Regions from separate parts of the Vibrio sp. GJ43-1 genome, predicted to be linked through region 1. Evidence: predicted binding sites of a transcription regulator. Region 1 holds the regulator's gene; each other region holds the start of a gene.
The links. Region 1 encodes CRP, which controls carbon source genes, mostly activating them, when cyclic AMP is high. Its sites were predicted from a motif close to TGTGANNNNNNTCACA; they were not measured.

Region 1 (3,411 bases):
GCGAATACTGGGCACGTATTACATCGTCAATTTGCTAGGTCAGCCTGATAAAATGTTGGCGTTGGAAATGGGTGGCAACAACCCGTTGGTCGTGAGTGATGCCTATGGTGATCTTGATGCGACGGTCTACACGATTATCCAATCTGCCTACATCAGTGCCGGACAGCGTTGTACCTGCGCTCGTCGCTTGTATGTGCCGTTTGGTGATAAAGGTGACCAGCTTGTTGACGCATTAGTGGCCGCGATAGCCAAGATTCGGATTGATGAACCATTCGCCACGCCTGCGCCTTTCATGGGGCCGCAGATTTCCATACAGGCTGCTCAGCACATTATTCAGGCACAAGCGACATTGCAATCGCTAGGTGGCAAGAGTTTAATGGAATCGAAACAATTACAGGCCGCGTTTGTGACGCCTGGTCTGATCGATGCTACGGCAATAAAGGCGCTACCGGATGAAGAATACTTCGGTCCATTATTGCAGCTTGTGCGTTACGAAACGCTACAACAAGCCGTTGAGCTTGCTAATGACACTCGATTTGGTTTATCGGCGGGCCTGATTTCAACCAATGATGATGAGTGGCTGTATTTTGTTGACCATATTCGTGCAGGTATTGTGAATCGCAACCGTCAGCTAACGGGCGCAAGTGGTGATGCACCATTTGGTGGTCCGGGTGCGTCGGGGAACTTGCGACCAAGCGCCTATTATGCGGCGGATTATTGCGCATACCCTATGGCGTCGATGGAAGGGGAGCACACCGTGCTACCTGCGACATTAAGCCCAGGTCTCGATCTTTAAGGAGCGAAAGATGACGGCAGAACAATTATTTGCGCAGTTGTGGCAAGATTACACTCAGCGATTATGCCCTTCAGCGGCAAAAGTGCAGGCGTTGTTAAAAGAAGGGGAGGCACTGATTAATGATCATATCGCGTTACGCACCTTCAATCTCTCGCCTGTGGGTATTGAAACATTAGCAAAGCCATTTCTTAAGCTTGGTTATCAACAAGCGGGTGAGTATGACTTTGAAGCGAAAAAGCTGTCTGCGATTCATCTACAACACAGTGACGAGTCGTTGCCGAAAGTCTTTATTAGTGAGCTTCGTGTTGAACAGTGCTCAGCAGTGCTGCAAGCTATCGTAGCGAAGCTAGTAAGCCAAGTGGACAGTTCGCAATTAGTGGTTGGTGATTTCTTGTTTGGCGGCCGTATGTGGACGTTAAGCTCAGAAGACTACCAAACATTAGCCAAAGAGAGTGAGTATGCGGCATGGCTTGCGGCACATGGCTATGGCGCTAACCATTTTACCGTTAGTGTTAACCAACTTAATCGTTTTGTAGAGGTGACGGAGGTGAATGACTACCTGCGTAAAGAAAGCTTCAATATTAACGAGTCGGGTGGTGAGGTGAAAGGGTCTCCGGAGGTTTTACTCGAACAGTCTTCGACGATGGCTGATAAAGTATCGGTGATGTTTAGTGATGGCGAGCAGAGTATTCCTGGCGGCTTCTATGAATTTGCCAAGCGCTATCAAATGGCAGATGGAAATTACTATCAAGGGTTTGTTGCGGCGTCAGCCGACAAAATTTTTGAGAGTACCCATCAATAAGTTTGAATTTTTACTTTAACTAGCGCGACTTGTTGGAATTAACCACCAATAAAAAAGCCACCTTGCGGTGGCTTTTTGAATGTCTAAAGGCGTCGATTAACGAGTGCCGTAGACCACAATAGTCTTACCGTGAGCAGAAATAAGGTTCTGCTCTTCCAGCATCTTAAGAATACGTCCTACTGTCTCACGAGAACAACCAACGATTTGGCCGATTTCTTGACGAGTAATCTTGATTTGCATGCCGTCAGGGTGAGTCATTGCATCAGGTTGTTTCGCTAGGTTAAGTAGCGTCTGAGCAATACGACCCGTTACGTCAAGGAACGCAAGGTCACCCACTTTCTGGCTTGTCACTTGTAGGCGACTTGCCATCTGAGAAGATAAGCGCATGAGAATATCTGGGTTAACTTGGATAAGTTGACGGAATTTCTTAAATGAAATTTCAGCCACTTCACAAGGTGATTTAGCTCGCACCCAAGCTGTACGTTCTTGGTCTTCTTCAAATAGGCCTAGTTCACCGATGAAGTCACCTTGGTTAAGGTAAGACAAGATCATCTCTTTGCCTTCTTCATCTTTAATAAGCACTGCTACTGAACCTTTTACGATGTAGTAAAGGGTTTCAGCCTTCTCGCCCGCATGGATCAGCGTGCTCTTTGAAGGGTACTTGTGAATATGACAATGTGAAAGGAACCACTCTAGCGTTGGGTCGGTTTGAGGTTTACCTAGAACCATATTTCTTACTTCCTCTGCAGGGTATGCTTGCTGCTTTCCATATATTATAGCAAGTCCATTGTGTTAGGACTTACTAGCATAAAAGCACTTTGAAGATGGCGCAAGCGATCTTCTGTTTCAAAGAAATAGTATCCTTTTTTGCGCGGACTTTCTTGATTTTAATCGTGTCATCAGACCATTTTTCTATACAAAACTGTGCACATGATCACGGTATAAAAAATCATCTAAGTTTAGGCGCAAAAAATTAACCTATTTTCCCTGTTTCTATTAGCTGCTGTAGTATAGGTCGGACGATTAATTCCATCGCGAAGCTCATTTTTCCGCCGGGCACAACGATGGTGTTATGACGTGACATAAACGACCCATCTATCATGGCAAGCAGGTAAGGATAGTCGACATTTTTAATCCCTCGTAAGCGAATGACCACAAAACTTTCATCAAGGCTTGGGATTCCCTTGGCATTGAGAGGGTTTGAGGTGTCGACAGTCGGAACGCGCTGAAAGTTAATATGAGTACGCGAAAACTGCGGGGTAATGTAGCTTAGGTAGTCATCCATTGAACGTACGATGGAGTCGGTTACCGCTTCACGAGAGTGGCCTCTGTCACGCGTATCACGAACGAATTTTTGAATCCACTCAAGGTTGACGATTGGCACCATGCCAATCAGCAAATCCACATGCTGAGCCGCGTTGATTGCTCCATCAACCACGCCACCATGTAGCCCTTCATAGAATAAAACGTCTGAATTTTCTGGTAGGTCTTGCCACGGCGTAAATGTGCCCGGCATTTGGTTATAAGGAACGGCTTCATCAAATGTATGTAGGTAACGTCTAAATTGCCCCACCCCGTTTTGTCCATAGTTTTTAAAGAAGGTTTCGAGTGCAGGAAAGTCATTCGCTTGGGGGCCAAAATAACTGATGTGCTTTCCTTGTTCTTTCGCTTTTCGGATCTCTACGTCCATTTCTGGACGCGTAAAGCGGTGGAAGCTATCACCTTCAATGAAAGCAGGCTTGATGCTCATCATATTGAACATCTTGCGGAACGCTTCTGACGTTGTTGTGGTACTGAGCTCCTGAGGAGCCAG
Region 2 (3,411 bases), on a different replicon from region 1:
AGAATGGTCACAACCAGCTCACTATTGGCTGCCAATCTAGCGTGTCTAAGTGCTTGGTGAGGAACACTTTGTTCGAGCCAAGCGTTGGCCGCGGCAAGATGAAGATCCAGCTCTTGTTGGGGAATGCGTGCTTTACGTTCATGCGAGAGGAATTCAGCAAACAGATTATGGAATCTAAACCAGTTGTTTTCGCCTTCAAGCGGGTAGATAAACAATCCGAATCGGTTGAGCGACTCAATCATGCTCAGCGCGTCATTTCTTTTGGTTAATGCGGTAACAAGGTCATCATTAAAATGGTCTAAAACAGAACATTGCATCAGGAATTTTCTGGTGTCTTTATCTAGTAAATCAAAGACTTCCTCAATTAGATAATCCCAAAGGTGGGCGTGGTTAAACTGCGATATTGTTTCCACGGATTGCGCCAATGTGCGTTTTTGATGCTGAGCTTGCAGCGCAAACAATTGCAACGCAGACGGCCACCCTTCGACATAGGTTCTAAGAGAATTTGCGGTTTCATCATCAATATCGTCGGCTAGACGAAGATTAAAGAATCGTGTGGTTTCTTCGGTGTCAAACGCGAGTAATTCGTTACCAATTTCGATCATAAGATCACGTACGCGCAAATTGGCAGTACCCAGTGGTGGGTTGCCGCGACTGGTGACAACAAGCGTAATATTATCTGGCATATGTTTGAGGAAAAAACGCATCGCTTCATGAATATCTTCATCATGGATGAGGTGATAATCATCAAGAACAACATAGCATTCATGGTGGTAACAGGTGAGTTCGGAAAATACCTCCCCAAGCAGTGAGTGCAAGGATGAAAACTGTCGACGTTCTGCTAGTTTTTGGGCGTTTGGACAACTATTGCTGGTGGCTTTATTAATCGCTTGAAGGAGGTAATTGACGAAGCGAAAGGAGTCATTGTCACTTTCATCAATACTATACCAGCCAACATGTGGTTTGTCTGATAGCCACTGAGCTGCCATGGTGGTTTTACCGTAGCCAGCTGGAGAGCGAAAAAGAACAAGCTTGTAAAAGGGGCCTGCGAAAGCAGATCCAAAACTCGTGGGCGAACGATCGCGTTATGTAAGCGTCCAGGGCGAGTTAATTTTGAAGGAATCCACATAGATATTTCCTGTCATTTTTATAGTTAGAGTATGTGCTAACCGTTAGCGTCTTTCATGAAGAAGTTTGGTGATAAATTAACCGATTTAACGATGCCATTCCGATGGTAGGCGAGGTCTAGCTCTACAATGTTTGATCAATGGCTAGATTTTGTTCATAAAACGTTTTTTACACCAACTACGCCGCATTTTTGTGATTTAAATCACATATGATTGGTTGTTTACGGTCTGCATTTCGCGTCATGTATACAAAAAATTGGCCTGATTAGGTGAAAATTTGAATGCAATTGTGATCTCAGACTCAAATATTGAATTTGATATGCATCTAATTCACGGTAACGACTTAGTTAGCGATTACAGTAAAAGTGACGTTGGCGTGATCGGTATCACCGGATAAAAGCTAAAGCTCGAGCGCAATGAGATATTGATCACTTAATGGGGGGAGTACGCCCTCTACGCCCTCGTCACTCATCCTCCACGGAGTCGGAGATAGGAGGATGTTTAAGGAGACGTCACCATGCACGATATGTGACAGATGGATAAAACTTAAAGTGAGATTTCTTAATGAAACCTGCGCAACAGAAAAAATTCAATAAAGCTTCTTTCCAAGAAAGTGTTAAAAAACACCTATCTGCTACTTATGCAACGACAGTAGAAACCGCAACCGAGCGCCAATGGTATTTGGCTATGGGTCGCGCTTTGGCAGAACTCACCACTTTTGACTTACTTGCAACAGAAGCGGATGACCGCATTAAAAACGCAAAAAGCGTTAACTACCTATCCTTAGAATTTCTAATTGGCCGCCTGACAGGTAACAACTTGATCAGCATGGGGCTATATGAGCAAATCACTCAAGCCATGGAAGAGTTGGGCCATAACCTAACAGACCTGCTTGAAGAAGAGCGTGACCCATCACTTGGTAACGGTGGTCTAGGTCGTCTTGCCGCTTGTTTCATGGATTCTTGTGCTGCTCAAGAATACCCAACGGTGGGCTACGGTCTTCACTATGAGTACGGTCTATTTAAGCAGTCTTTCCAAGACTGTCGCCAAAAAGAAGCACCGGATGCATGGCGAGGTGTGGAAGGGTATCCGTGGGAAGTCGCTCGTCCAGAACTTGCGCAACAGATTGGTTTTTACGGTCATGTAGACGTTGAATTCATTGACGGTAAAGAAGTACGTACTTGGGTACCGGGCATGGAAGTAAAAGCAATGCCTTGGGATCTTCCTATCGTAGGTTACGAATCAAGCACCGTTTATCCACTGCGTCTTTGGGAATGTCAGGCAATTGCACCATTCTCACTAGCAAGCTTTAACAACGGTGATTACTTCGAAGCGCAACACTCGCTCATCGATGCAGGTAACATCACTAAAGTGCTCTACCCGAACGATAACCATGAGAAAGGTAAGACTCTGCGTTTAATGCAGCAGTACTTCCACTCAGCAGCGTCAGTTCGCGATATTCTACGTCGCCATGAAGCGGCAGGTTTTGCTCTTGCCGATCTTCCTAAGCAGGAGACGATTCAACTTAACGATACGCACCCAACTATCGCAATTCCTGAGTTGATGCGCATCCTGATTGATGAGAAGGGTCTCTCTTGGGATGAAGCATGGGAAATCAGTGCACACACGTTCGCCTACACGAACCATACATTGCTTCCAGAAGCACTAGAGACTTGGTCTGAGTCATTGATCAACCGTCTTCTTCCACGTCACATGGAAATCATTTTTGAAATCAACCATCGCTTCATGCAAGAAGTTCGCAAGATGTGGCCTGGTGACGGTGAGAAGCAAGCGAAGCTTTCTATCATCCAAGAAGGTTTCCACCGTATGGTTCGCATGGCCAACCTATGTGTGATTGGTTCTTATAAAGTCAACGGTGTGGCAGCGCTTCACTCGCAACTGGTTAAGAAAGACTTGTTCCCTGAGTTCAACGAAATCTTCCCAGGTAAATTGACGAACGTCACGAACGGCATTACGCCACGTCGTTGGTTGAAATTCTGTAACCCAGGTTTATCGAACCTAATTACGGGCAAAATTGGTTCTGAGTGGCCAGCAAAACTTGAGCAGCTAGAAGGCATTGCTCAGTTCGCGACAGACGCGAAATTCCAAAAAGAATTCATGGCGGTTAAGAAAGAAAACAAACAGCGACTTGCTGATTGGGTTCAAGAAAATATGGGGATTGATCTCGATACTAACGCCATCTTCGACGTTCAAATTAAGCGTCTACACGAATACAAGCGTCAGCACCTAGACTTGCTACATATTCTTTCTCTGTACCACCGTA
Region 3 (3,411 bases), 260 kb from region 1:
TTTGTAATTGGTTGTGCTGATATTTCACATTATTTATTAGCAGTGGAATATAAACATAAACTAGAACCTATTAAGGAAGACGATGAACCTATTCATTTTGAATCCCTTGATTCAGTAAAAGAAGTGCTACAAAAACTGGGTGTTGAAAAGGCTTATCTTCGTTTACATAACGCTTATGATGAGTGTGGTAGTGCGGGGGAAATGAATCGCTACTGCGACATTGAACTGAAACTACACTGAATGACTAAAGTAAGTCTCAAGAATGTAGGCCGTGAACTTAGCTCTTAGGTAGAAACCACGCGGTAAGGTTTTAATCGGTTGTCCGTTTGCTCCATAAGCGCTAGGTCGTTACGCGGCTGTTAGCGGCTTTTGGTCGTATTTGCAAAATTTCACCACTGTGCGCAGTCAGTTGATTGATTTGACCTAGGGTGATGTGCTCCATCAACTCTTCCCAGTCATTTTTTAGCATCAATTCTTCTTCTGTTGATGGGCTCCAAATTAGCGGGGATCCCACGCGTCGATCTGCGACTGGAATTTCTCTTTCGCCCTCTACCGGCAACCAAAGGACGCGCGATAGTTTATTGCGAATGTGGCTGCGCTCCCATGTTAGACCGTGAACACCCACCAACGGAGCTACACAGACGAACGTGGATTCTAGTGGTGTACCTGCATAACTAATAGGAATGCTTTTTAGCTCTATACCAATTTCTGGAAAATCTTGGGTTGGCTTACTTCCCGCTTTTGCACCAAGGTGCCATTCCAATAACTGTCCAACCCAACCTTTATCCCGTTTCAGCGTTTCTGGAACGTTCATTTCCGCTTCTTGTGCGAGTTCACCAAATGTCAGGCCTGCAATATTTCGGGCTCGAGCCATCAATTCGGCTTCAGATGTTGGGGTTGCTTTCATAGTAATGAATGTAATAAAGATGAATGACCAGTTTAGTTTACCATGGAGTTTAGAGACTGCCTGTACAAAAAAAGATCACAAGAGTGGTGATTTAGATCGATGTATTAGTTATCCACAGTTTGATTTTTAATTTCTTTTGCTCACGGTTTTCTGTATGAATAAACAGGTGTTACCTTGAAAGTAGTGCTTGATTATTCGTGATTGATAAAATTGTTAGCTTGCTTGGTGTGGATAAACTCGTCTTTGGTTGATCTTTAACCGATCTGAGATCCAGCTTTAAAATACAGAACGATAAACGATTGTATTTTGCTGGGTTTGATTTAATTCTTTGTTATTTAAGGCTTTATTTTTTGTTTCCAGTTTTGGTTTTTCCTGTTCGTAAGAAAGTACTGACGAGTTAGAGTAGAAGATCAAAGATTCTTCACATGGTTATTCACAGAAAAGGTGAATAAATGTGGTCTAGGTCTCATTGTGGTGTTGATAAGTTCTGTAATGGGTAAAACTTATCCATAGAAGTTCGATTAACTGGTAAATGTTCAAATTTACGGATGTCTACGTTTGCTCAACTTGGGGATATGTGGAAAAATCAAGGTAATGAAAATTTAATTGAGGTTGGCCAGTGATAGATGGCGATGGTTACCGACTAAATGTGGGTATTGTAATCTGTAACAACCATGGTCAGGTCTTCTGGGCTAAACGATACGGGCAACACTCATGGCAGTTTCCTCAGGGCGGTATTGACGAAGGTGAATCCCCTGAGCAGGCCATGTTCCGAGAATTATATGAAGAAGTCGGGTTAACAAAAGATGATGTAAAAATTGTCGGTGTTAGTCGCCATTGGCTAAGGTATAAGCTACCGAAACGATTGGTTCGTTGGGACTCGAAACCTGTCTGTATTGGACAAAAACAGAAATGGTTCTTACTGCGTTTAGATTGTGATGAATCTAAAATTAATATGCAGCGTGGTAGTACCCCTGAGTTTGATGGTTGGCGTTGGGTAAGTTATTGGTATCCTGTTAGGCAAGTGGTCTCTTTTAAGCGTGATGTTTATCGTCGTGCGATGAAAGAATTTGCTTCTCTCGCAATGCCTTTTAAGGAACGTAAGTTTAAAGGCAAAAGAAAACACCGAAGAGGGTAAGTATGCTTTCGCAACTAAGGGAAATAGTTGAGCACGTATCAAAAGAAGATAACGTGCATGTGGCCCTCGAGATTTTAGTTAGACAAACTTGTGCAGCCATGCATACGGAGTGCTGCACAATTTATCTGGCTAATGAGCAGCAGCAGCGCTTAGAACTGATGGCGACCCAAGGCCTGACATTTCAAGGTGATACTATCCATATCAACTTTAATGAGGGCTTGGTAGGGTTAGTAAAGCGCACAGCTGAACCAATCAATATCGCACAAGCGGCGAAGCATTCCGCATTTAAATTTTTCCCTCAGTTGGGGGAAGATACCTACAATGCCTTTTTAGGTACCCCTATTATTCATCGCAAGCAGGTGCTTGGGGTGCTTGTTATCCAGCAAAAACAATCTCGCCAATTTAGTGAAACGGAAGAGTCATTCTTAGTGACACTTGCTGCGCAAGTCGCAGTGCTTATTGCTCACGCTAAATCACAAGGGTTGAGTTTTTTCGATGATAATCAACTAACGGTGATTAAGGGAATTGCAGCGTCCTCTGGTGTTGCCATTGGTCCCATGTGGTGGGATAACACACAGCCAGAACTGAGTGATGTGTTTCCTGCCTCTGCGCTCGATATCAATCGTGAACAAGAACTCCTTTCGCTTGCTATTGATCACGCGCTGGCGGACTTTAAGCGAATGCGTAAGAAGTTGGATCTTGAGCTCAACAAAGACGCACTAGCAATATTTGATCTTTTTACGCATTTACTGAACGATCCGATGTTGCGAAAAGATCTAAAAATGCAGATAGCAAAAGGGGATAGGGCTGATTGGGCACTTCGTCAAGTGGTTGAGAGTTATGCGAATCGCTTTGCCAAAATGTCGGACATTTATCTTCGTGAACGAGCACAAGATGTACGAGAGCTCGGTCAGCGATTATTGTTTTTCCTCCACAATTCAGAGCAGCCCATACACGAATTTTCTGACCCGATCATTTTGGTGGTTAGAGAGTTGACGGCATCCATTTTAGCGTCAGTGCCAAAAGATAAGCTGCTTGCGGTTGTGTCGCTTGAAGGGGCGGCGAACTCCCATGCGGCCATTTTGTCCCGAGCGATGGGTATACCTGCTGTCATGGGCGTGAGTATCAACCCTGAGTTATTGAGTGGCAAGCTGTCTATTGTTGATGGTTATAGCGGTGAGATATTTCCGGATCCAACCACAGAGCTATTAACCGAATATCGTGAACTGGTGACGGAAGAGAGTGAGCTGTCTCACATGGTTGAGCAGACACTTGATCTGAATGCGGCAACGAAAGATGGTCAACGTATTCAGGTGCTGCTCAATGCTGGATTAAGCGCAGATACCAGTATTTCATTGAATAAAGG
Region 4 (3,411 bases), 1.4 Mb from region 1:
TGCATGGCTGGCGCATCAGGGTATCGGTCACATGCGATGACTTCCAAGCCTAAGCGTTGGCATTCTATGGCGACTTCTTTGCCAAGCTCGCCAGAACCTAGTAATAACACACGGGTAGCACTTTCACGAGTTGCGGTACCAAACATATAAGATCCTTGCACATTCTTCAGGAAAATTTGGGTGAATCATACTGGATTTCACAAAGAAAGCAAACGTTTGCGCTGATGAATTATTTAGTTAATGTATGGTGGATTTTTTCGTAGGGAAAGAGGTGTGGCCGCGGCTAAGCCTATGGACACACCAAGATAAGCAGTGACAGAATTATTGAATGTTTATTTGACGATAGGTACGCACTAAATAGACGCGTATTCAACCTGAATATCAGGGTTAATCGCTTCCAATGTGGCTTGAGTGTCGGCAAGGTGGCTAATCTTTCCGGTAGCCAGCTCTACCAATGCCGCAGATTTGATGTTATCGAGCGATTGACCTGCCAATAACAGTTGTCCAAGTGCGACTTGCAGAGGCGGCAGGCTAGGGTTGAAAGCGGCATTCTCCGCATAAGCACCTTGAAAAGTACGGCCATCGTTAAGCTCTATCGAAACACCGCTGAGGTTCTTGGTATATGGGGCATGACTACGATTGAGTGCGGACACTGCTTTTTCCATTAAGGAACCGACATCATTAATGGTATTGCTGTGTGTCACTGGAGTCATCAATCCTTCGGTGATCCCAAGATCTTTAGGGCCAAACGATTCAGGTAGGTATTCCTGTAATGTCTTTGCGTCACGTTCAGGCAATTGGATAACAAGATCTTGAGCGGTGGTAAGCTCGTTCATAAATTGACGACAGTGACCGCAAGGACTGAAGTTAATGGTAATGTCTTTAACGCCAGTTTCCCCTTTCATCCATGCATGACTAATTGCAGATTGCTCCGCATGAACCGTTTGACCAAGCTGAGCGCCAAGAAATTCCATGTTTGCGCCAAAGTAGAGTTTGCCTGACAAGCCTCTCACGATTGCGCCAACATAAAAGTCGGATATTGGTGCATATGAATACGCCGCAGCGAAAGGTAATAATGCTACGCGTAATTCGTTATCGGCGAGCCCAGACACAGACAACAATTCATCAAACTGTGCTGGCGTTAATGTCGCGTCGAAGTTTTTATGAGTGACGATAGGTTTTAGGTATCGGCTAATAGCTTCTGGTGCTTCGGCTAACATTGAATCGAAACGATCCGTCATGCTTGTACCTCTAATTTGGCTAATGTGTTTTTATTCATTCTATGTAACTTAGCAGACAAATAGAGTGATGTTGATCACTCTATTTGATGTAACGTAGGTTAACATTTCACAATTAGAGTGATATCACACCATTTTAGGTTTGGGGTTTACGAACCGAGCAAGGAATGTCACGTAAATCCGAGGGTGTCACATTATTTGTCCTAGCCAAAGCGAAAATGCGAAAAATGAAGGCGCTAACACTGAGGTAATGACACCGCAAATGACCAACGCGAGCGAGCTGAATGCGGCATCTTTTGAATCTTTCTCTGCGCACGTGGCTGTTCCCAGTGCGTGAGAGACCGTGCCCATTGTTAACCCTTTAGCAATTGGGTGAGTCACACCGAGTAATTGATAGAGTGGGTAAGCTAAGATGGCACCAAACAGCCCAACGAGTAAGACGAGGATAGCGGCAATGGCAGGTTCCCCACCTAAATGGCTGGACACTTCCATTGCTATTGGGGTGGTGACAGATTTACCCAGCAGGCTTGCAACTAATGTCATGTCGGCGCCTAACCATACTGCGATTAATGAGGCGGTGAACATTGACCCGATACTACCAACGCTGCAGGCTAAAAGAATAATACGCCAATTGGCTCGAATTTGAGGTATTTGTTCATAGAGTGGATAAGCAAGCGCGACAACCGCTTACTGCAAGAGGAAACTTATCCATTCGTTGTCTTGATAATAGGTGTCAAAAGGGACGTTAAAAATGACCAGTACTGGAATCAAAATGGCGATGCTAATGAGTAGTGGGTTGAACAAAGGGTTCTTCACTCTCTGGGCGATAAAGCGAGCGAAAAAAAACACAATAATGGTCGCAAAAATCCACATTATTTATTCCCCTTCTTTAGAAAACGGTCAAGGAAGACAGAGAGTCCAATGAGGACGATCATCGTGCCACCAATCGCGCTGGCCAATATAGGCAGAGCGTTGTTAATCAACGTGTCGAAGTGGTTCATTAATCCAACACTGACGGGCACAAAAAGCAAAATCATATAGCGAATAAATGCATGGGCACCAGGCTGTACGACTTTGACTGGAATAACCCCGGCCGCCATTAATAAAAACAGTAATAGCATACCAAAGACACTACCTGGGATAGATACATCGAGCAGGGTTTGAATGGTATTTCCCGCAAACAGTGCAGCAAAAATCACAGTGAATGACACTATATAATGAAGCGCAGTTTTGATCATGGCACCCTCATTTTGGTTTGGAACTAGTGAAAGGTCAGTACTAGTTATCAGTAAAGTTAGCGATTGAATGACATTCAGTCACAGATAAAGCACGTATGGATGCCTTATGAAAAGCCATCCATACGTGACGGTCGGGGTAAATTCTACGAGACTAGCTTTTCAACATAGCGGTAGACGGATTTTAATACGGTCATTTTTTGTTCATCAGATTCGTTATTGAGTACCAGATTTTCAAGATCAAGCATGTAGTTTTCAATTTTGTTTTCAAATCGCTCTCTACAATGGTTTGCCCACTTCAACTGTTCATGTTCGTCGAGTGTCCAAGGATAGTGGCGAGCACGGTATCTGAACAGTAACGGCTCAATTCTTGAGTCACTAAAAGAAATGTCTAGCGCGGCCAAATTATTTGGTTCGGTTTCTAGAATGATATCCATTGCCGCGCGGTCAGACGGTGAGAAGAAAGCACTATAGAGTTGGGTGTCTACATCGTTGTTGTTATCAAACTCACGTTCGATGTTGTATAGCCCGATAAGTTTTTCACGAATTTCAGGGTGCTGCTTAAGAAGTGCGAGATTCGTAAGGCATTGCTGACGGTCTATCCCTATCACTTCAGCGTTTTCAGCCGTAAGTGTTTTGGCTGGCGCTAAAATAGGACACTTGTTTAAATGAATGAGCTTCAGTGGCACGGGGAGTTCATTCGGCGCTAAGTTTTCGCGCTTGGTGTAGAGTCGATCATGTAACTCTTCAACCGATAAATCCAAAATAGGTTGAGGGTCTTTCGCAAGGTCTGCAACGATGACGGCATTTTGATTGGTCGGATGCCAAGCAATCGGCACTACCCAACTGGTATATTGACATTCTCTTCCGAGCATACCCGACACATGCATAAGGGGCGTCATGTTTACGATGTCGACGAGTTCATTTAATTTACGCTT

Region 2: the regulator CRP is predicted to act here: its motif matches at 1,416-1,431, upstream of AC0L66_RS19250 (glycogen/starch/alpha-glucan phosphorylase).
Region 3: the regulator CRP is predicted to act here: its motif matches at 1,361-1,376, upstream of rppH (RNA pyrophosphohydrolase).
Region 4: the regulator CRP is predicted to act here: its motif matches at 1,354-1,369, upstream of cdd (cytidine deaminase).

What each region holds. Positions count from the first base shown of each region.
Region 1 is NZ_CM147884.1:507,303-510,713, forward strand. It holds partial or broken gene astD (succinylglutamate-semialdehyde dehydrogenase) at 1-796, shown strand, start outside; gene AC0L66_RS02490 (2-oxoadipate dioxygenase/decarboxylase family protein) at 807-1,598, shown strand; gene crp (cAMP-activated global transcriptional regulator CRP) at 1,695-2,327, opposite strand; partial or broken gene AC0L66_RS02500 (phosphoribulokinase) at 2,572-3,411, opposite strand, start outside.
Region 2 is NZ_CM147885.1:426,996-430,406, reverse strand. It holds partial or broken gene malT (HTH-type transcriptional regulator MalT) at 1-1,129, opposite strand, end outside; gene AC0L66_RS19250 (glycogen/starch/alpha-glucan phosphorylase) at 1,692-3,411, shown strand, end outside.
Region 3 is NZ_CM147884.1:762,952-766,362, forward strand. It holds gene AC0L66_RS03635 (DUF6482 family protein) at 1-240, shown strand, start outside; partial or broken gene mutH (DNA mismatch repair endonuclease MutH) at 232-907, opposite strand; gene rppH (RNA pyrophosphohydrolase) at 1,527-2,045, shown strand; partial or broken gene ptsP (phosphoenolpyruvate--protein phosphotransferase) at 2,048-3,411, shown strand, end outside.
Region 4 is NZ_CM147884.1:1,884,063-1,887,473, forward strand. It holds partial or broken gene purT (formate-dependent phosphoribosylglycinamide formyltransferase) at 1-146, opposite strand, end outside; gene cdd (cytidine deaminase) at 354-1,241, opposite strand; partial or broken gene AC0L66_RS09150 (CidB/LrgB family autolysis modulator) at 1,428-2,111, opposite strand; gene AC0L66_RS09155 (CidA/LrgA family protein) at 2,111-2,476, opposite strand; gene sbcB (exodeoxyribonuclease I) at 2,620-3,411, opposite strand, start outside.